One region of the Mesorhizobium sp. M0862 genome, then DNA from elsewhere that is predicted to be linked to it. Evidence: predicted binding sites of a transcription regulator. Region 1 holds the regulator's gene; the other holds the start of a gene.
What was found. The regulator LexA, encoded in region 1, represses DNA repair genes until DNA is damaged. The targets are predictions, from matches to a motif close to TGTTCNNNNTGTGTTCNG.

Region 1 (3,416 bases):
CTATCTCGTTATTTCAGGCGTCGTGGTTGCCGCCGAGCGCAGCTTCATCATGCTGGCGGTCATGCTTGTCGCCGTGCTGTTTGATCGCGCCGCACTCACCATGCGCAATCTGGCGATCTCCGCCATTGCCGTCATCCTGGTGTCGCCGCACGAGGTGGTCGGTCCCAGCTTCCAGATGTCGTTTGCCGCCACTGCCGCCCTTGTCGGCGCCTATGCCGGCTGGGCCGATTACCGCGCCGACAAGGTGAGAACGCCGCCGGCAAAGCGCTCCTTCGTCGGCTTCCTGTCGCGAAAATTCGCGCTGGCCATGGGCGGCCTCGCAATGACCTCGATCATCGCCGGCAGTGCAACCTTGCTGTTCGCCATCTGGCATTTTCAGCGTGTGTCGCCGCTCAGCCTGATCGCCAATCTGGCCGTGATGCCGATTGTTTCGTTGATCGTCATGCCCTTTGCCGTGCTCAGCGCACTGGCGATGCCGTTCGGCGCCGACGGGCCGTTCCTCTATGTGATGGGCAAAGGTCTGATGGCGATGATCGCTATATCGGCCTGGATTTCCGAGCGCTCGCCGGTCGACGCCGTCGGGCTGATCTCCATCCGCTCGGTGCTGTTAGTGGCGGTCGCCCTCGTCATCGCCACCATGGCCACCACCTGGCTCAGGTTGGCGGCCGTGCCTTTCGCGCTGGCCGGCCTGTTGACGGTGCCGCAGGTGCTTACGCCAGACGTGCTCATATCCGAGGATGCGCATCTGGTGGCCATGCCGATCGGTGGCGGCGAACTCGCCCTCAACCGCGAACGCTCCAACGAATTCACCACGGACAATTGGAAACGGGCGCTGCGGGCCGAAACCATTATCCCACCTGAGATTTTCGAGGCAACAGATACGCGGTTCGATCTCGATCCGCTCGATCTGCCGCCCGGCTCGCCCTTCTATTGCACCGGCGATCTCTGTATCGCCCGGCACCCTTCCGGAGCCATTGTAGCGCTTGCGAAAGACCGCAAGACGGCGCGGCCGGCCTGTGCCTTCGCGAGCCTGATCGTCATCGATGACGCCACCGCTTACAATCCGTGCCGCGACCCGCTGGTGCTGGTCGTGACGAAGAAACAGCTGGCCCGCGACGGCAGCGCCGCCGTCTTCTTCGATCCGCAATCGGCAGCTGCAGCGCCAACCATCCGCTTCGCCGTCGACAAGCCGTATCGCCCCTGGCACGAGCAACGCCGCTTCTCCCGCGAAGCGCGCGGCCTGCCGCCTTACAACCAGCGTGAAAAGTACAAACCCAAGCCGGCTCAGTAGCGCCGGATCAATCCGACAAGCTTGCCCTGCACCTTCACCCTGTCCGGTCCAAAAATGCGGGTCTCGTAGGCCGGGTTGGCGGCTTCCAGGGCGATCGAGGCGCCCTTGCGGCGGAAGCGTTTCAGGGTCGCTTCCTCATCGTCGACCAACGCCACCACGATCTCGCCGGGGCTGGCTGTGTCGGCATTGCGGATGATGACCGTGTCGCCATCGAAAATGCCGGCCTCGATCATCGAATCGCCCTTGACCTCGAGCGCGTAGTGTTCGCCGCCCATGATCATATCGGGCGGCACCGAGATCGAATGGGTCTGATGCTGGATGGCGTCGATCGGCACGCCGGCGGCGATGCGTCCCATAACCGGGATTGAAATCGCGGAAACGGCATCGTCATTGCCGGCCGACATCGAACGCGACGGCGAGCCCGGCTTGATCTGGCGGCCGAGACCGCCTTGGCCCAACGCGCCTTGTCCTTGGCCGCCTTGCCCTTGGCCGGTTTGACCAAGACTGCCCTGAATGACGCTCGGCGAAAACTTCCTCGCCGCATTGAGGCCTGGTGCGATCGAGTCGGGCAGCCGCAGCACTTCCAGCGCGCGCGCCCGGTTCGGCAGCCGGCGAATGAAACCGCGCTCCTCAAGCGCCGTGATCAGGCGGTGGATGCCGGACTTGGAGGCGAGGTCGAGCGCTTCCTTCATCTCGTCGAAGGACGGCGGGATTCCGCTCTCCTTCAGGCGTTCATGGATGAACATCAGAAGCTCATGTTGTTTGCGCGTCAGCATCGCGGCCCCCAAGGGTTCTGAAACCAGAATCAGAAAAAACAAACCCAGAACAAACACTATCTGTTCCAGTTGTGTTCCGCAACCTTTTAAAGTTTAATGAATGTGTTGACGTTTTGTTCAGCGTAACGTTCGGCGCTGCGAGCGCCGCCTGCGCCCAGTTGCCAGCAACGGGGTGAAACGAAGACAAAGTGCCCTGCGTCGTCGGCTACGATCGCCGCTTCCTTTTCGGACGGGGCTGCGCAGCATCCGCGCGGGGTTCTCTCTGGGCATAGACCCGCAGCGTGTAGCCGATGTGAGCGGTCATCAGAGTTTTCGCACGTTCGACGTCGCGATCGAGGGCCGCTTCCATCAGGGCGGTATGGTGTTCGATCGCCACGGCGTCGCGCAGGGCCGCCACGGCCTTCCGGTGTCCGTCCGTGCGGCCGGCGGCGGCGCGCAGCGTCGGGGCCAGACCCAGAAAGCGGTGATGGCGATGCAATTGGTCGGAAATCGTTGCATTGAAGCGCAGCAGCCAGCTGGATGTCGCGGCACTGAGCAGCGCCGCATGGAAGGCATCGTGTTTTTCGTACCACGCGTCGACCGCATCATCCGATGGATCGTCGAGAACAGACCCGCACCGTGAGAGACGATAGTGGGCGGCAACGACCGCGTCTTCCCACTCACGGTCGCCCTTCTCGATCGATTCCACCAGCAGGGGCAGTTCGACCACCAGCCGCGCACGTGCCAAATCCTCGAGCTCCGCCCGAGAGACGGGAGCGACCGCAAACCCGCGGTTGCTGATGGCGGTCACAAGCCGTTCCGCCTCCAGCCGCGACAGCGCCTCGCGCAACGGCGTCCAGCCGATGCCGTAGGTGTTGCGCAGCGTGCTCAGCTTCAACGGCGCGGCAGGCGCCAGCCGGGTCGCAAGAATATCGCGCCTGAGCAGGCGATAGGCCACTTCCGTCTTCGAGGTCTGCTCGTCATCCAGCATCGTGATCCATCAGACATAAACGCTCGGGCGGATCATTATATATCAAAGCCTTTCAATGGGTGAATTATATATAATGTTTGACAGTTCAAGGGCGACCACTCAAGATCGCCGGCATGTTTGGGCGGCAGGCTCCGCCGCGCGCGTTTGTCCATGGAGGGGCGCCGGATCATGAGCACGACACCCGATCTCGCTACAATCGAAGCAATGGATGCCGCCGATCCGCTGCGCTCCATGCGTGAACGCTTTGTCTTGCCGCAAGGCGTGATTTATCTCGACGGCAATTCCCTGGGCGCCGCGTCAGCGGTCGTCTTCAGCGAACTGCAGCAGGCCGCCACGCAGGAATGGGCGCACGACCTCATTCGCGCCTGGAACACCGCCG
Region 2 (3,416 bases), on a different contig from region 1:
TGGTGGTCGCGCTGGTCACGCCGAGCCGCTCGAACCGTTCGCGCTGGATGGTGCGGGCGCGCGCGACGCGCTGCGCAACGGCGGCACTTTTCTCCGCCCGATCCGGCCGGATCAGGTCGGCGGCCGAGACCGCAGGCACCTCGATCCTGAGATCGATGCGGTCGAGCAGCGGGCCGGAAATGCGCGCCTGGTAGTCGGTGCGGCAGCGCTCGCCGCGCAGGCAGCGATAGCCGGGCTCGCCGGCCATGCCGCAACGGCACGGGTTCATCGCCGCCACCAGCTGGATGCGCGCCGGATAGGTGACGCGGTGGTTGGCGCGCGCGATCATGCAGTCGCCGGTCTCCAGCGGCTGGCGCAGTGCATCCAAGGTCTGCGGCGTGAATTCGGGAAACTCGTCGAGGAACAGGACGCCGTTATGGGCAAGCGATACTTCGCCCGGCCGCGCCCTGATGCCGCCGCCGACCATTGCCGCCATCGAGGCCGAATGGTGCGGGGCGCGGAACGGCCGCCGGTCGGTGAGCTTGCCTTCGCCGAGCTCGCCGGCCACCGAGGCGATCATCGAGACTTCAAGAAGTTCCTTCGGTGCCAGTGGCGGCAGAATTGAAGGCAGCCTCTGCGCCAGCATCGATTTTCCCGAGCCGGGAGGCCCGACCATCAACAGATTGTGGCCGCCGGCCGCCGCCACTTCCAGCGCCCGCTTGGCGCTTTCCTGGCCCTTGATGTCTGAAAGGTCGGGCAGGTCGCGGGCCGAGACATGGATGCCGGGCTCGGGCCGCGACAGCACCTGCGTGCCGCGAAAATGATTGGCGATGGCAATCAGGCTGCGCGGCGCCAATATGTCGAAATCCTTGCCCGCCCAGGCCGCTTCCGGCCCGCAGCCGAACGGGCAGATCAGGCCCTTTCCCTCGGCATTGGCGCCGATCGCCGCCGGCAGCGCGCCGGCCACCGTGGCAATGGTGCCGTCGAGCGACAATTCTCCGAGCACGACATAGGAGGCCAGCATGTCGCCCGGAATGGCGCCGAGTGCAGCCATCAGGCCGAGCGCGATCGGCAGGTCGTAATGGCTCCCTTCCTTGGGAAGATCGGCAGGCGCCAGGTTGACCGTCACCTTCTTCGACGGCATCGACAGCCCCGACGCATGCAGTGCCGCCTGCACGCGCTCGCGGCTTTCGGCCACCGCCTTGTCGGCCAGCCCGACGATCTGCATGCCGACCTTGCCCGGCGCGATCATCACCTGGACATCGACCGGTACGGCCTCGATGCCCTGGAAAGCAACCGTGCGAACCCGCGCCACCATCTTGCTCTGCCCCCGGATATCGGCTCGCCTCGGCCTTGTGGTTCAGACCGCGAGCGACGTCAGGACAAGACAACCATAGATTTCAGGCCAAGGCAAGAACATTACAGGAACATGCATTCGTGGTGGCTGCAGCGCGCTGTGCCGGTTGCAAAAAAGGAAGATGGTCAAGCAAAATGGAACGGCTGCTCCGCCTCCTCGACCGCGTTTAACAAGGGCGACAGAGTTCCTCCGGCAATCCGAGGCTGTTGCCGTCTAAGCGGTGACGAAGGCATCGACCGCACCTGAAAGGGATCGATCGATTGCGATTTGGGGTGGAAGCCACTCCATGACAGGATATCGGAAAGGCCAGGGCATGGCGATCCGGCGCGAAGAGCCGCTTTCCAGAAAAATCTCATTTACAAGGTCTATGAACCGCCCGCGGTCCCGTTCAACTCGTTTCAAAGTTTGCGTACGAATATGAGCCCGGGGTATTCGCCGCTCCTTCAGTGCCAAGACAGCCTCCGCGATGGATCGAGGATCGGGTGGAACTGTAAGCGAATAGTCGGCATCCAGATAAAGGTCTCGGCCACCACGGTTCGGCGTCGTGACCACTGGAAGGCCCGCGAGAAGATATTCCGTGCTGGCGAACATTGGTCCTTCCAGGTGAGAGAGACAGATTCCCACGGCTGCACGATTTAGATGCGTGTTCACCTGAGCCGGTGCCAATCGGACAGGCTTGCCGGTGCCGTCAAACTCGTTGATAAAGACGTGATGCGGCGCGAGCTCCCTATGCCGATTTATTCGCGCTCTTTCCGACTCCGTCGTGGAGGATCCGCTTGAATCTCGATAGAAGACAAATGCGCAACGCTGGATGCCAAGCGACAAGTCATGGCGCTTCCACGGAGCCAGCTGCGCATTGTAGATTGCATCAAATTCTACAGGGACGTCATCGAGAGGCCTGAATATGTGTTCGGAGGTTGTTGACGTCTTGTTGTGCAGGACGGCGGCCTCGCCGGACTGGTTCAACAGATCAGCCTCTGCCTGAGTGTTGGATAGGAAGATTAGCGAGTGACGGGGGTTCTTGAGTCTATGCAGAACGGCATAGGTCCGGATGGTTTTGACGCTAGCACTGTTTTCGATGGACCAGGTTGGCGAGATGAGAAACCAGGCGCGGTGGCTGCGTGGACGGAAAGGCATATGACTTGCTAATCCGAGCGGCGTACCGGACATTCCCGAATAGGATATGAACGGATCGTCCGACAGCAAACTGGCCTGAAGAGCAGGTTGCGACTTCGCGGAAGGGTGCCCTTTTCTGAGGTTGTGGCCATGACGCAGCATGGCTCTGACAATCTCGAATTTGGTAGGAGGGCGATACCCGTGCTGTAGGGTCAACATGCGGCAATTGCGATCTTGAGTGCGGAGAAAAACTCGCTTCGATAGAGAGAAATTTGGCAAAGAAACACCGCCATTTGATCGACGGAATATCTCAGGCGATCAAATCTGGTGTACGGAGAAGCGCCTCTTGAAAGAAAACATCGTCCCAAGCGGAGCTGGTTCTCACATCGCGCTACCAACCGTATCCGTTTGCGTAGGCTGTTTCAATCAAGAGGCATTCATCGACACTGCGATCCGATCCGTAGCGGCGCAGACATACACTGCGTTCGAGTGCGTGGTGGTCGATGATTTTTCGACTGACGGTTCCCGCCGAAGGATTGAAGAGTGTCTGTCCCAGCTTGGCGACAGTCGTTTCCGCTTTCTGCCCCGACTGCAAAATGGCGGGCAGTTGGCAACAATGATGACCGGGCTTGACGCGACGGCCGGACCCCTGATCTCCTTTCTTGACGGTGACGATGCTTGGCATCCTGACTTCATAGAATGCCATGTGAGAGCGCATCTCAGCCACACCCGTATCGCGGCAATGTCGAGCTCCGATGAGGTGGTGATAGACACGGCCGGCAACCTGCTTGCGGGCGGTCATCCCGTATTCCACCTGAACGACCCGCGATCGATGCCGAAAATGAGCGGCTACCTGCATGTCGACACCGAAGCTGACCCGACATTATTATTTATTGATCGGGGGTACCGTGGGTTGGTTTTGGTCGACCACATCGGGGATGATGTTTCGTCGAGCTCCGCTTGA

Region 2: the regulator LexA is predicted to act here: its motif matches at 1,392-1,409, upstream of NKI15_RS00670 (YifB family Mg chelatase-like AAA ATPase).

The regions. Positions count from the first base shown of each region.
Region 1 is NZ_JAMYOJ010000031.1:40,067-43,482, reverse strand. It holds gene NKI15_RS29390 (ComEC/Rec2 family competence protein) at 1-1,291, shown strand, start outside; gene lexA (transcriptional repressor LexA) at 1,285-2,067, opposite strand; gene NKI15_RS29380 (GntR family transcriptional regulator) at 2,273-3,037, opposite strand; gene kynU (kynureninase) at 3,206-3,416, shown strand, end outside.
Region 2 is NZ_JAMYOJ010000001.1:118,912-122,327, forward strand. It holds gene NKI15_RS00670 (YifB family Mg chelatase-like AAA ATPase) at 1-1,297, opposite strand, end outside; gene NKI15_RS00675 (glycosyltransferase) at 1,550-2,614, opposite strand; gene NKI15_RS00680 (glycosyltransferase family 2 protein) at 2,691-3,416, shown strand; gene NKI15_RS00685 (glycosyltransferase family protein) at 3,310-3,416, shown strand, end outside.